2 linked regions of the Ketobacter alkanivorans genome follow. The protein of the gene in region 2 binds, or shares a complex with, the protein of the main gene of each other region. Links are inferred from orthologs where the notes say so. Each region holds a gene or a part of one and is shown on either strand. Other genes may lie near its edges.

Region 1 (5,812 bases), 720 kb from region 2 along the record:
GGGAAGAATTTGTCGTATTTTTCGTCATCACAACCGGTGAGTACGAGGGTGGATGCGATGGCGGCACTGAGTGTGGTTATCTTATGCATAGTCGTTCTCCTGTTGGTCTCGGAGCAACCATTGCTCCGAGGCTTGCAGTGACTATGCGCTGGTGCGCGTCAACGTTGCGTGAGTCTGGCGTGAACGAGTTGTGAACGCAGCTATTTTTTTTCCAGGAGCGGCTTGAGGAAGCGACCGGTGTGGGATTTTTTTAGTTTTGCTACCTGTTCCGGTGTTCCTTCGGCGATTATCTGACCACCACCGCTGCCTCCCTCTGGCCCTAAATCCACTATCCAATCTGCTGTTTTAATCACATCGAGGTTGTGTTCGATGATGACGACGGTGTTGCCTTTGTCGCGCAGACGATGCAGTACGGTCAGCAATTGTTGTATGTCGTGGAAATGAAGGCCGGTAGTGGGTTCGTCAAGTATATAAAGTGTTTTGCCCGTGTCCCGTTTGGAAAGCTCCTTGGACAGTTTGATGCGCTGGGCTTCGCCACCGGAAAGGGTGGTTGCTGATTGTCCGAGGCGGATATAGGACAGGCCGACGTCCACCAGGGTTTGCAGTTTGCGCGCGATAACCGGGACGTTTTCAAAGAACTCCAGGCCGTCTTCTACTGTCATATCCAGTAGCTCGCTTATGTTTTTGCCTTTATAGCGAATCTCGAGGGTCTCTCGGTTGTAGCGTTTGCTCTTGCAGATATCGCAGGGTACGTACATGTCAGGCAAAAAGTGCATCTCTACTTTAATGACGCCATCGCCCTGACAGGCTTCGCAGCGACCACCCTTGACGTTAAAACTGAAACGGCCCGGCGTATAGCCTCGTGAGCGCGCTTCCTGAGTGCCTGCAAACAGTTCGCGAATGGGTGTAAACAGGCCTGTATAGGTTGCGGGGTTTGATCGGGGGGTTCGGCCGATTGGGCTTTGGTCTATGTCGACTACTTTGTCGAAGTGGTCGATACCGTGGAATTCTCCGTAAGGGGCCGGTTTCAGAGTGGTTGCGCCATTCAGTAGTGTGGCCGCCAGTGGGAATAAAGTGCCGTTAATCAGTGTGGATTTGCCTGAGCCGGATACACCGGTTACGCAGGTCATCAGGCCCACGGGCAGGCTTAGGTTTACGTTCTGCAAGTTGTTGCCGTGGGCGCCGTGAATTTGTAGTTGGCGATCTGGGTCATTGCTGGTGCGCTGGGCAGGAATCTCGATGGCCTTGGTGCCTTTCAGATACTGGCCAGTGATGGATTTGCGGCATGACATGATTTGCTCGAGGCTGCCGGCGCGGAGCACTTCGCCGCCGTGTACGCCTGCACCTGGGCCGATGTCGATGATGAAGTCTGCAGCGCGGATGGCGTCTTCGTCGTGCTCTACCACGATAACGGTATTACCCATGTCCCGCAGGCGCGTGAGGGTGGCCAGTAAGCGCTCATTGTCGCGTTGGTGCAGGCCTATGGAGGGTTCGTCGAGGATATAGAGAACCCCTACCAGTCCGGCACCGATTTGGCTAGCCAGTCGAATTCGTTGGGCTTCGCCACCGGATAAGGTTTCTGCTTTGCGGTTGAGGGAGAGGTATTCGAGGCCGACATTTACCAGAAACTGCAGGCGCTCGCGGATTTCTTTGAGTATTTTCTCGGCAATTTCGCCTTTTTTGCCTGTTAGTTTGAGCGCTTTGAAGTGGGTGAGGGCGTCTCCTACTGGCAATTTCACCACCTCAGGCAGCGGCACGGATTCGATGTAGACGTTGCGAGCGGCACGGTTCAGGCGGGAGCCGTGACAGCTTTGGCAGTCCGCTATGCTGAGGTATTTGGCCAGCTCTTCCCGTACGGCATCGGATTCTGTTTCCCGGTAGCGGCGCTCCATATTGGGAATGATGCCTTCGAAAGGGTGGTTGCGGGTAATGACATCGCCCCTATCGTTCAGGTAGCGGAATGGAACAGGATCGTTTCCGGTGCCTTGTAATATGATGCTGCGGGCTTTTTTGGTCAGTTTTCCGAACGGTTTGTCGATGTCGAAGCCGATGTGCTCCGCCAGGGATTTGAGCATTTGGAAGTAATAGACGCTGCGGCGATCCCAGCCTTTGATAGCGCCTTCCGCCAGGCTGAGGTCTGCGGATACCACGATGGCGTCTTCGTCGAAGAATTGGTTGACGCCGAGCCCGTCACAGGTGCTGCAGGCTCCGGCCGGGTTATTGAATGAGAACAGCCGCGGTTCCAGTTCGCTCAGGTTGTAGTTACAGACCGGGCAGGCAAATTTGGAGGAAAACAGCAGGGATTCTTTTTCGTCATCCATATTGGTGACGACGGCGGTACCGCCGGCGAGGTTGATGGCGGTTTCAAACGATTCTGCCAGACGTAACCCCATGTCTTCTTTAACTTTAAATCGATCCACTACCACTTCAATGGTGTGTTTCTTTTTCTTGTCGATTTTGGGCAGCTGATCCAGGTCTACCACGATGCCGTCGATGCGGGCGCGGATGAAGCCGTCTGCTCTTAATTCTTCAAACAGGTGCAGGTGTTCACCTTTCTTATCCTGGATCACGGGTGCCAACAGCATGTAGCGTTTGTCGCCGGGCAGCGCCATGACCTCGTCGACCATCTCACTGATGGTCTGGGCTTCCAGCGGTAGATCGTGATCCGGGCAGCGGGGTGTGCCTACCCGAGCGTAGAGCAGACGCAGGTAATCGTAGATCTCGGTGATGGTGCCCACGGTGGATCGCGGGTTGTGTGACGTGCTTTTTTGCTCGATGGAGATGGCAGGAGAGAGGCCTTCGATGTGGTCTACATCGGGCTTCTCCATCAGAGACAGGAACTGGCGGGCATAGGTGGATAGAGATTCCACATAACGGCGCTGGCCTTCGGCGTAGAGGGTGTCGAAGGCCAGGGATGATTTGCCAGAACCGGACAGCCCGGTAATTACGATGAACTTGTCCCTGGGAATGTCCAGGTTGATGTTTTTCAGGTTGTGCGTACGTGCTCCGCGAACTTGAATGGTGTCCATCAGTAACCCCCTGCAAAATAAACCCGCAAGTATAGAGATATTGGGTTGGTCACACTAGCGGCATTGGGCCTTGTTCAGCTTGAAGTTTGAATATGAGGAATAAGTGGACGGATAGTCGTTCATGGCTCTACGAGAGCTGGGCCATAGGTGATAGAATCATCGCCCTGTTTGGTTGTATAAAGCTGTTATGAATTCCTTTGAAATTAGGGCCACTTGGTCCCTCGCTAGCCTGTTTGCAATGAGAATGCTGGGATTGTTCATGATCTTGCCGGTATTTGCGCTCTATGGCGAAAGTTTGGTTGGCGCTACACCTGGCTTGATCGGCTTGGCCATCGGAGCCTATGGGCTGACCCAGGCCATGTTGCAGGTCCCGTTTGGCTTGTTGTCCGATCGCATTGGGCGTAAGCCTGTGATTGTCATGGGCTTGCTGGTGTTTTTGGTCGGCAGCCTGGTGGCGGCCGAGGCAGATTCTATATATGGGGTTATTGCCGGGCGTGCCTTGCAGGGTGCCGGTGCCATAGCCAGTGCCATCATGGCCCTGCTGACGGATTTAACCAGGGATGATCAACGAGCCAAGGCCATGGCCATGGTGGGTGCCAGTATCGGTATGTCGTTTGCGCTGGCGCTGGTGGTGGGGCCTGTCCTGTCGGGTTGGTTCCAGCTGGAAGGCCTGTTTATCTTTACTGCCGTGTTGGCGGGGCTGGGGATAGCCTTGACGTTGTGGGTTGTGCCTTCACCGGATATGCGGCGGGTGTATCGGGATACGCGGCCTGTGATGGCGCAGTTCTCGGATGTATTGAAGGATGCTGATTTGTTGCGCCTGGATCTGGGCGTATTCGTGCTGCACATGATGTTGACGGCGTCTTTTGTGGTGCTGCCGGGTTGGTTGCTCAATAATGCTGCCATTGCGAAGGAGCAGCATTGGGTGGTTTATTTGCCCATTCTTTTCCTGTCGTTTGTCTTAATGTTACCGATGATGATCGTGGCAGAGAAAGCCCGCAAAATTAAGCAGGTCTTTCTGGTGGCCATCGTGTTGCTGGTGTTATCGCTGTTTTCTCTCAGTCAGTGGCATGACAGTGTCTGGTCCATTGCGGCGGGTTTGTTTGTGTTTTTCTGGGGGTTTAATCTGCTGGAGGCGTTATTGCCTTCTCTGGTCAGCAAACTGGCGGCTCCTGGCTTTAAGGGCACGTCGATGGGGGTGTACTCTTCCTGTCAGTTCCTGGGCGCGTTTGTAGGAGGGGCCGGTGGCGGATGGTTGATGGGTCATTATGGCGATGGCGCTGTCTATCTGATGGCCAGTGGCATGGCAGCGGTTTGGCTGTTGTTTGCGCTGGGTATGAAGCAGCCACCCTACCTGCAAAGTGTGACTTTGCCATTGTCCGGGGAAGGCGATCTGGACTCTGGTGTTTGGGCATCACGCTTGATGACGGTCGTTGGGGTTGAGGAGGCCGTGGTGATTGAGGAAGATCGGGCCGCCTATTTAAAGGTGGACAACGCGCGTCTGGATAGAGAACAATTGATGCGATTGTCTCAACCGACATTACAAAGTCAGGCCGAACCGGCCTGAATACAGAATAAGCATTGCTATAACGGGAGATTCTCATGGCACAACGCGGAGTGAACAAGGTAATTTTGGTGGGCAATCTGGGGCAGGAGCCTGAAACTCGGTATCTGCCCAGTGGCGGTGCTGTGACTAACATTTCAATTGCCACCAGTGAAACCTGGAAAGACAAGAATTCAGGCCAGATGCAGGAGCGCACGGAATGGCATCGGGTGGTGTTTTTCAATCGCTTGGCTGAGATTGCTGGCGAATATCTAAAAAAGGGCACCAAAGTGTATATCGAAGGTGCCCTGCGCACCCGTAAATGGCAGGATCAGAGCGGCTCGGATCGTTACACCACGGAAATCGTGGCGTCTGAAATGCAAATGCTGGATTCTCGTGGTGGTGCTGGCGGTGGCTCGGATGATGGATTTTCCGGTTATGACCAGATGCCTGAAGCGCGGGGCTCAGCCCCTGCACCTGCGGCCAGCAGCAGTGCTCCCAGCCCGTCACCTGCGGGTTCAGATTTTGAAGACGATATCCCGTTCTAAGTAAATTATGTCCTCTCTGGCAATGGGGCCGGGTTAACAAAGTATGTTAAGCTGGCCTCTTGGCGTAAACTAATAAGAATAAGCTAGAAGTTAAGGAGAGGGACTCCCTTCCGTCCCGAGCCATGAAAATACGCAATCTGATTCTTGTAGGCGTGCTTTCCTGCATTGTTTTTGCTATCGCACTGTTGCCCGCCAGTCTTCTGTGGAATGCCGTATCCGGATCGCTCCAAGGTTCTCCGTTGCAGGTGGAACGGGTTGGCGGCACGGTTTGGAACGGATATGCGTTGGCCAATGTGCGAACCCCCGTGTTGCAAGGGCCTGTGGTGTTGGATTGGCGGCTCAAAGGCTATCGCCTGCTGTTGGGAGAATTGGCGGTTGGATTGCACCTTGAAGGTAATGCTTTTCAGATCACCGGTGGTGGCCATTGGGGTTTGTGGGGCAAAGGCATCACGCACCTAAATGGTGACGTACAGGCTTCCATGCTGGATCAGTCCCTCAGGGAATTCGGTATTTCAGCCTCCGGCGTGCTCAAGGTCGATGAGGTCAATATAAACCTGTCCGGAACCACCATCACGACCGCAGAAGGTATGATTAGCTGGAGTGGTGGTTCGGTGACTGCTCCGGGGCGCGGTTCCCGCAATCCTATTGATTTTCCTCCAGTAAACGGGCAAGTTCGTGAAGAAGAGGGCAAC
Region 2 (8,920 bases):
GACGGTCACCACCAATTGGGTCAAATTCCATGAAGTGAAGCAGGATGTGTTGTTTAAAGTTGCTGAAATAGTGCAGGAGCATGGCGCTGAGTTTGCCTTCCCAACGCAGACTTTGCATGTGATCGAAGGGGTCGCCCAAGACAGCCGTACCGTTAAGACAGAGGAGCCAGCATGAGCGTGACAGTAGCAGAAGTGGATGCTATTTGGCGGGAAGCCGATTGTATCTGGACCGAGCAGCAGATCGATCGGGCGATTGAAGCCGTAGCCCAGAAAATTGAGGTCGATCTGGCGGATAAGAACCCATTGGTGTTGGTGGTTATGAAAGGTGGGCTTATGTTTGGCGCTCGCTTGATGATGAGTCTGCGTTTTCCACTGGAGATGGATTACATTCATGCCACCCGCTATGGCATGGAAACATCGGGATCGGAGTTGTTGTGGAAGGTGTTGCCTCAACACAGCCTGGAAGGGCGTCATGTACTGGTGGTGGATGACATCCTGGATGAAGGCCAGACACTGCATAAAATTTTGGAGAGCTTCAAAACCCAAAGTGTCGCGTCGCTGCATTGTGCCGTGCTGGTTGACAAGGTTCATGATCGAAAATACGAGCCCGGTTTTAAGGCAGATTACACCTGTCTTGAGGTGCCGGATCGATTTGTGTTCGGTTATGGCATGGATTACAAAGGTTATTTGCGCAATGCCGACGGCATCTACGCAGTTAAAGGCTTATAAAAGACGTAATTGAGGTGTTGCTGGCATGAGTTTGATTGCAATAGTAGGGGGGACTGGCCTGACTGAACTGGAAGGTTTGGAACGGACTGAGTCCAGAGTAGTGGACACTCCCTACGGAGCGCCTTCTGCTCCATTGGAATTTGGGCGTTTTGGTCAGCAGGATGTAGTGTTTCTGGCTCGCCATGGCAAAGGTCATACCGTGCCTCCCCATCAGGTGAACTACCGCGCCAATATTCAGGCCCTGAAGCAGGTTGGCGTGAGCGAGATCATCGCCGTTAACGCAGTGGGAGGTATTAATGCCGCAATGGATGCAGAGAGCCTGGTGATACCGGATCAGATCATCGACTATACCTGGGGGCGCGAGTTTACGTTTGCAGGTCAGGGCAATGTAATTCATGTCGACTTTACGTTTCCCTATACGGAGCGTTTGCGTCAGGGCTTATTGGCAGCTGCCGGTAAACTGAATATCAAGATTCACGATGGTGGTGTGTACGCAGCCACCCAAGGGCCGCGCCTGGAATCCATCGCAGAGATTAATCGTTTGGAGCGGGATGGTTGTGACATTGTTGGCATGACCGGAATGCCGGAAGCATCGCTGGCCCGTGAGGCCGATCTTGAGTATGCCTGCCTGTCTTTGGTGGTGAATATGGCGGCGGGGCGAAGCGATGGCATTATAACCATGGAAGACATTGAACAGGCCATCAATAATGGCATGGGCAACGCTCGGGCCATCATTGCGCAGTTTTTAAGTTAACCGTTAGCGCAGGCTGATCGGGGTGGCATCCATCATGCTCTCTGGGGCGTCGCTTGCTGGTGTGGTGGATGGCTCATAGGGCACCACCTTAACCAGCAGGCCAAACATGGGGTTGTCCAGATAGTGCAACTCACCGCTGCGCATTCGGCGTGACTCATTCAGCACCACTGTGCGCACCGATTCATAACGGGTCACGGTTTCTGAGTAGCTGGGCTGGCTGCCAAAATCGATATCCTGATAGGCGGGCGCTGCGCTGGGTTCAGACGGATCAAAATCCCCACCAAAACTGTCGGCCACGGTGTTAGTGCTTTCCCACCACGGAGCGATCATTTCCACTTGCTGGATGTACTCTGACAGCCACAGGTCAGCCTTCATGTGTAGATAGCGGGATACGGTCAGGGTTACGCTGCCTTCCAGCTCAAAGTAACCACCAAACTCGTCACCTGCCTGAATCAGTACAGGAATAGCTTGTTCTTTGTCCAGTGCGGGTTGTTTCCAGCTGGCGCTGGTCATGATCTCATAGTTAGAGCTGAGCTGAATGCTGCGCAGGGCCTGTTGAAATCCTACATCTGTGGGCTTTGAGTTGCGGAAGGGGATCGCTGCCTGCTCAACTGGTCCAGTCTTGCCATCACCGGTTGTTGCTGGCTCCAGCGCGGGTTCAAGCTCCAGAATGCCGTGGGGAAACGAAATGTTCAGCGTGTCCGGCGTGGGCCATCTTTCATTGCCCGTAGGGCTGTTACGATGCTTGAAAATCACCAGAGAGACTTCATACCAGGGCGTTATTGTTGCCTCGTCGGGGGTGGCTGACGTTGCTGAAACGGGCAGCATCAGCAACAGGCTGCAAAGGGACAGGGCAATATGGGGTCTGGTGTTCTTCATGCGTGATGTCATGCTCAACCGGCGTTAAATATCAATATTGATAGTGTGAAAGCGTTACCCTTTGGGGCCAGCGCTGAGTTTTTGCAGCAGTTCGTTAATCATGTCCAGCCGCTGCTCGGCGGTTTCGGTCTCTATGGCGAATTTTAGCTTATCGGCACCGTCCAGTTTATAGAACTGGGGCTGAATTTGTACCATTTTTACGATGGTCAGTGGGTGAACCTGAGTGTCCGGCCCAAACTCGACCCGACCGCCCCTTGGGCCTGCATCCACTTTGCTAAGGCCAAGCGATTGCGCACGCAGCTTGATTTTGGTCAGTTGGAACAGATTTTTGGTGGATTCCGGCAGCGAGCCAAATCGGTCCACCAGTTCAACCCGCAACTCGTCCAGTTGATCATCATCCCGAGCGTTGGATATGCGTTTATACGTAATCAACCTGGTGTGTACATCCCGCACGTAATCCTCGGTGATCAGGGCGGGGATGCGTAGATTGATTTCGGCACCATGCTTAAGCGGTTTGTCCAGATTCGGGGTTTTGCCTTCTTTAATCGCTTTGACAGCGTCTTCCAGCAGCTCCATATAGAGGGAGAAACCGATACTGGTCATGTTGCCGCTTTGCTCTTCTCCCAGCAGCTCACCGGCACCACGAATCTCAAGATCGTGACTGGCCAGCGTGAAACCCGCTCCCAGATCATGGGCTTCGGCAATGGCCTCCAGACGCTTGCGGGCATCGGCGGTGATGGCTTTGGGGTTGGGGGTGAGCATGTAGGCATAAGCCTGGTGGTGAGATCGGCCCACGCGGCCTCGTAGCTGGTGCAGTTGAGCCAGCCCGAATTTGTCAGCCCGGTCGATGATGATGGTATTGGCCGAAGGTACGTCGATACCGGTCTCGATGATGGTGGTGCACATAAGCAGGTTGTAACGCTTGTGGTAGAAGTCGGACATGACCTGTTCCAGCTCCCGCTCCCGCATTTGGCCGTGAGCTACGATGATGCGGGCTTCCGGCACCAGCGCCTGAATTTCTTCGGCGCGGCGATCAATGGATTTGACCTCGTTGTGGAGAAAATACACTTGCCCCCCTCGCAACAGTTCACGCAGGATGGCTTCTTTGGTGACTGCTTTGTTGTCTTCCCGCACAAAGGTTTTGATGGAAAGTCGCTTGGCCGGTGGTGTCGCGATGATGGACATGTCCCGCACTCCAGACATCGCCATATTCAGCGTACGGGGAATGGGGGTGGCGGTCAGGGTGAGCATGTCCACATCGGCGCGCATTTCCTTCAGGCGCTCTTTGTGACGCACGCCAAAACGGTGTTCTTCGTCCACGATGATAAGGCCCAGACTTTTGAATTGAACGCTTTCCTGCAGTAGCTTGTGGGTACCCACCACGATATCTACTTTGCCGTCTTCAATCAGTTTGAGGGCTTTGGTTTGCTCTTTACCGGTACGGAATCGAGACAACACTTCAACCTGTACTGGCCAGTCGGAAAAGCGATCCTTGAAGGTCTCGTAATGCTGTTGCGCCAGCAGAGTGGTGGGCACCAGAATGGCGACTTGTTTGCCGGTCTGTACGGCGACGAAGGCAGCGCGCATGGCCACTTCCGTTTTACCAAAGCCCACATCGCCACACACCAGACGGTCAGTAGGTCGATCGGAGGTCATGTCTGCGATCACGGCGTCGATGGCGGCCTGTTGATCCGGGGTTTCTTCAAACGGAAAACCTTCACAAAAGGCTTCGTAATCCTGGCGGTTAAGGTCGAATGCATGGCCGGGTTTGGCGGCTCGGCGAGCGTAAATATTCAGCAGTTCAGCCGCGGTGTCGTGAATCTGTTCGGCTGCTTTGCGTTTTTCCTTGGTCCACTGATCGGTACCCAGTCGATGCAAGGGTGCCATGCTGTCGCTGGCACCAGAATAGCGGCTGATCAGATGCAGAGACGACACCGGCACGTAGAGTTTGGCTTCATTGGCGTATTCGAGGGTCAGGAACTCCTGTTTCTGGCCGTCGATTTCCAGTGTCTGCAAGCCCTTGTAGCGGCCGACACCGTGATCTATGTGTACTACCGGGTCGTTGGGATTTAACTCGGTCAGGTTGCGGATTACGTTTTCGGCGTTGTCATCGCCACGTTTGCGACGACGGCGCTGCATGACACGGTTGCCAAACAGCTGGGATTCAGTGATCACGCAGACACTGGGATCATCCAGTACCAGCCCGGCACTTAAAGGTGCCACAGCGATCATCACGGCTGCTTTTTTCTCTGCCAGAAAGTCGGCCCACCGTTCAGCGGGTTTCGGCTTGATGCGGATGCGTTGCAGCAGATCCAGCAGGGTGTCGCGTCGGCCGGCAGATTCCGCTACGAACAGAATCCTGCGCTGTTGCTCCTTGGCCCCCATGCAATAGGCTTCCACATGCATCAACGGATTGGTGGCTTTGGCGTTGATGGGCAGATCGGGAGGGGTGCTCAAGGGCAGGTCGGTGTGGTGATCTTTATCTACCTCCCCCAGGCCGCTGCGTACGCTCACTCTTGGCAATTCTTTGAGGGCACGGTTCAGTTCATCGCTGGCCAGAAACAGGTTTGCAGGCGGCAGGATCGGGCGCATACGGTCGTAGCGCAGCTCTTCATAGCGATTGTTGCAGTCAGTCCAAAAATGGTCGGCGCTGCTTTGCAGTGTTTCCGGTGTGAAGGCCAGCGTATGGTCTGGTAAATAGTCAAACAGCGTGGCAGTACCTTTAAAGAACAAAGGCAGATAGTACTCAATACCGGCACTGGTAATGCCATCGCTTATGTCCTGATACACAGGGCAGCTGCGGGGATCTGCGTCGAACTGTTGTTTAAAACGCTCTTTGAATCCGCTGATGGCTTGATCGTGGAGGGGGAATTCCTTGGCTGGCAGCAGGCGGACTTGCTCAACTTTATCGATGGAGCGCTGAGTCTCGGGGTCGAAGGAGCGCAGGGTGTCGATTTCGTCGTCAAATAACTCAATTCGGTAGGGCACTTGGCTGCCCATGGGAAACAGATCCATGATGGCGCCGCGAACGGCGTATTCGCCATGATCCAAGACGGTGTCAACGGCACGATAACCAGCCTGCTCCAGTTGTTTCCTGACCAGGTGCAGCTCAAACTTCTGGCCTATGTCCAGCAGCAGGGTCTGGCTCGCAAGAAACGACGGCGGCGCGATGCGGTGCATGAGTGTGGAAACCGGCACAATAAGAATGCCCTGAGTCAGTGTTGGCAGCCGATTCAGCGTTGCCAGCCGCTGCGAAATTATGTCCTGGTGGGGGGAGAAACTGTCATAGGGCAGCGTTTCCCAGTCTGGAAACGTCAGCAGCTCCAGATTTTTATCGGCGTAGAAGGGGATTTCCAGTTCCAGCTGCAGGGCGCTCTGGGTGTCCGGTGTGATCACCAGAATCAACCCTTTGTGGTGGCGGGCGGACTGTGCCAGTGCCCACGCCTGCCCACTGCCTTTCAGGTTGCTCCAAATCCGTTGATCGCCGGGTTTGCTGGGAAAATTATCAAGAAAATCAATCGTCATGGGATGCTGTACGGTGTTTGCGCCAGAGGAAAGCCCGCATTGTACATGCTTTTCCCTCCGGTTGAAGGCCATGACCCCCGCTGTCCATCAATCTAGTATGAATATTCTAAAGTGGCTTGTTAAAGTGGTACGATTGTCGTCCACATGACGAATGTAGAATCATTTAAACCGATGCCTCGTGATTTTGTCGCTTCGGTACGTGCAACACAGCAAGAGAGATCATCATGGGTGAGAAAAAGACATCAGGATCAGACAAGCAGGTAAGCCAGATAGCAGAACATATGGCGGATCGCGTAAAGGAATCGGCCAATCAAATCTGGTTGGCCGGGCTGGGTGCGTATTCAAAAGCCGAAGAAGAGGGCGGCAAACTGTTTGATTCACTGGTTCAGGATGGTGAGAAGCTAGAAGCTAAGACCCGTGCCATTGTCGATAAGCCGCTGAATGTTGCCAAGGAAAAGGTTGAAACGGTACGTGCTCGTGCCACAGGATCTTGGGAGAAGGTCGAAAAAGCATTTGATTTGCGGGTCTCCAAAGCATTGCATCGACTGAACATACCCACCCGTGCCGATGTGGATAACTTGAATCAGCGTATTGCCGAGCTGGAACAGCTGCTCGGTAAGGTGGAGAAAGCCGCCGTCAAACGCAGATCCAGCTCTGCCAACGGCGCCAAATAATAAAAAAACCGGCTCAAGCCGGTTTTTTTATGCCTCCATTCTGTAGATAGTGAAACCTAACCGACTTGTTGTTAACAGGCTGTATCACTTCCCACATATTGTTAAGAAGTTGATGTAACTTGCTGATATTTTGCTTTGGTTTTCGTAAGGTATTGAAAAATATGGATATTTTATTTGGTTAGATATTGATCAATCTGTATGGGTGTTAGATCTGCTGGAGGTTTCGGCGTCTTGTCACCAAAACATCCACAGAGTTTTCCACAGAAAATGTGGATAGTTTTCGCGTCTATTAATCGAGTGTATCGAAATATGAATTCCGTGTTGGCAACGGAGTTTAATGGGAGTAGCCTATGCGCCCATTGTTAATCCAGGCTTGGGGCCCGGCTTTCATAAGTACTGTATTTGAATGGATCAGTGGTTGGGGAAATGATTGCAGATAGCATTAACAATGAGTGCAGCATGATTGCGCGTTTTTCGTTTCGCGCAGCGAATCGCATCATCGATATTCAAAATCAGCGCGGGCGTATTTATCCGTCGCGTTTCTCGCTCAAAATGTTGCAGTATTCTGCTGATCACGGTCATCTTTCCGCGATGTCGCAGTTGGGCTGTCTCTTGTATCGTTCAGGTGTCGGGCGGGCAGTGAAGCGTAGTGGGCTCGAATACATTCGTATGGCTGCCAAGGCAGGTGATACCGAAGCCCAGTTTCAGTTGGGTAAGGCCTATTTCGATGGCAGCCTCACTCATCAGGACAGTAAAGCTGCAACACACTGGCTGGCTTTGGCCGCTGACCGGGGGCACGCTCAGGCCGCAGAGGTATTGTCAGAATGTCGGCGTGAAGATGAAGCCGGCAACAGTAGCCCAGTCGCTTTGGCATAAGCTGGATACGCAGATTCGTAACGTAGCTTCATCGCATAGTTTCTTTGACTCCATCTGGCGGTGCGGTTACTCTCCTATCCCAATAACAGCATTAGTAATATGTGAATTGGGATAGCCATGTCAGAAACAAATTACATCGTCGACGTAAACCCGCAGAATATTAATGATGTGGTGCAGTTTTCTGCGCGCATGCCGGTGCTTTTGGATTTTTGGGCCGAGTGGTGTGAGCCATGCAAGGCGCTGGCTCCTATTCTTGAAAAAATTGCCCACGAGTATGCGGGCCAGTTCATTCTCGCGAAAGTCGATGCCGATGCCAACCAAATGCTGGTTCAGCAGCTGGGTGTTCGTGGCGTTCCATCATTAAAGTTGATCGTGCAAGGGCAATTGGCTGGCGAATTGAATGGTGCCCAGACCGAATCGGAAATCCGTGCATTACTCGCACCTTATCTTGGTGACGCCCCAGAAGCTGATGACCAGGAAGAAGACCTCTCCAACGACTTTTTTGCCCAGATAGAAAGGGCTCGTCGCATGGGTGCATACGACCAGGCCATAGAAGCATTGCAGTCAGCGATTGCAGAGCAGCCCTCGGAGCTTAAACACCAGGTGTTGATGGCGGAGGTGTTGATGGATGTTGAGCGGCTGGAAGAAGCTCAGCAGGTTCTGGATAACATCAGTGACGATAAGGCTAAAGCCGCTACATTGGCACGCTTGTTTTTTCTACAGGAACTGAAAGGTTTTGAAACGGTAGAATCCCTTCAATATCGTGTCGCGCAGAACAGTGATGATCTGGAAGCAAAATATTATCTGGGTGCCAATTGTGTGTTGGCCGGTGAACCGGATGCCGCACTGGAGCTGTTTTTGGAGATCGTGCAAAAAGATCGCGAATTCAAAGAGGATGGTGGGCGTCTGGCGATTTTGAAGTTGATTGAACTGATGGGGAGCGATCCGGTTGTTGCCAGTTACCGCCGCCGCCTGTTTGCCTGCCTGCATTGATCAATACAGCCGCTGCTTTAGTGCCCTCTAGCAAGAGGGCATTTTTGTATTAGCGCACAGGTTTTTCTACTTACTATACTGTTAGAATAAAACTAATAACGCTCGCAGACAGCAGGTACATGAGTGGAAAATTCGCGACACTCCCTGTCCCCTGAAGGCCCCAACGGCCCAGACGACCACGAAAGTCAGCCTTTGGTTCGCTCAGAATTGCATGGACAATTTTATGTGAACCGAATGCGGCTGCGGTTTGCCGGTGGTTTAGAGGATCGCTACCGTCGTTACTGCGGATTGCGTGATCGACGCTATATTCGTCAATTGGTCAACATACTGGTGGCCCTCTACGCACTATACGGTCTGTTCGACTGGTTGCTGCTGGGCGCTCAAGTAGAACCTATTCTCAAGATTCGATATGCCATGGGGCTGCCAGGTCTGGTGTCCATTTGGTTTCTGGTGCACTCCCGTAAATTCGATAGTTATTTGGACAAGCTGG

The links. Proteins that work in one complex are often made in the same cells at the same time.
Region 1: the proteins of mfd (region 2) and uvrA are in contact, whole or in part, in a crystal structure (PDB 4DFC), measured with the Escherichia coli proteins. The link is inferred for Ketobacter alkanivorans from one-to-one orthologs.

Annotation. Positions count from the first base shown.
Region 1 is NZ_CP022684.1:1,457,070-1,462,881, reverse strand. Bases 1-3,369 are described here. They hold uvrA (excinuclease ABC subunit UvrA), read right to left. Parts: upstream 3,030-3,369; coding sequence 201-3,029; downstream 1-200. Other genes in these bases: Kalk_RS06195 (MFS transporter), read left to right, coding at 3,217-3,369; Kalk_RS06205 (DUF4397 domain-containing protein), read right to left, coding at 1-89. Also shown: more of Kalk_RS06195, read left to right, coding at 3,370-4,596; ssb (single-stranded DNA-binding protein), read left to right, coding at 4,632-5,120; gspN (type II secretion system protein N), read left to right, coding at 5,243-5,812. UniProt on the Escherichia coli protein: The UvrABC repair system catalyzes the recognition and processing of DNA lesions. UvrA is an ATPase and a DNA-binding protein. A damage recognition complex composed of 2 UvrA and 2 UvrB subunits scans DNA for abnormalities.
Region 2 is NZ_CP022684.1:741,065-749,984, reverse strand. Bases 2,217-6,249 are described here. They hold mfd (transcription-repair coupling factor), read right to left. Parts: upstream 5,888-6,249; coding sequence 2,417-5,887; downstream 2,217-2,416. Other genes in these bases: Kalk_RS02980 (phasin family protein), read left to right, coding at 6,112-6,249; Kalk_RS02990 (CsiV family protein), read right to left, coding at 2,217-2,362. Also shown: Kalk_RS03005 (mechanosensitive ion channel family protein), read left to right, coding at 1-175; Kalk_RS03000 (hypoxanthine-guanine phosphoribosyltransferase), read left to right, coding at 172-729; Kalk_RS02995 (S-methyl-5'-thioinosine phosphorylase), read left to right, coding at 755-1,483; more of Kalk_RS02990, read right to left, coding at 1,487-2,216; more of Kalk_RS02980, read left to right, coding at 6,250-6,561; Kalk_RS02975 (tetratricopeptide repeat protein), read left to right, coding at 7,021-7,437; Kalk_RS02970 (tetratricopeptide repeat protein), read left to right, coding at 7,555-8,430; Kalk_RS02965 (GGDEF domain-containing protein), read left to right, coding at 8,554-8,920. UniProt on the Escherichia coli protein: Couples transcription and DNA repair by recognizing RNA polymerase (RNAP) stalled at DNA lesions. Mediates ATP-dependent release of RNAP and its truncated transcript from the DNA, and recruitment of nucleotide excision repair machinery to the damaged site.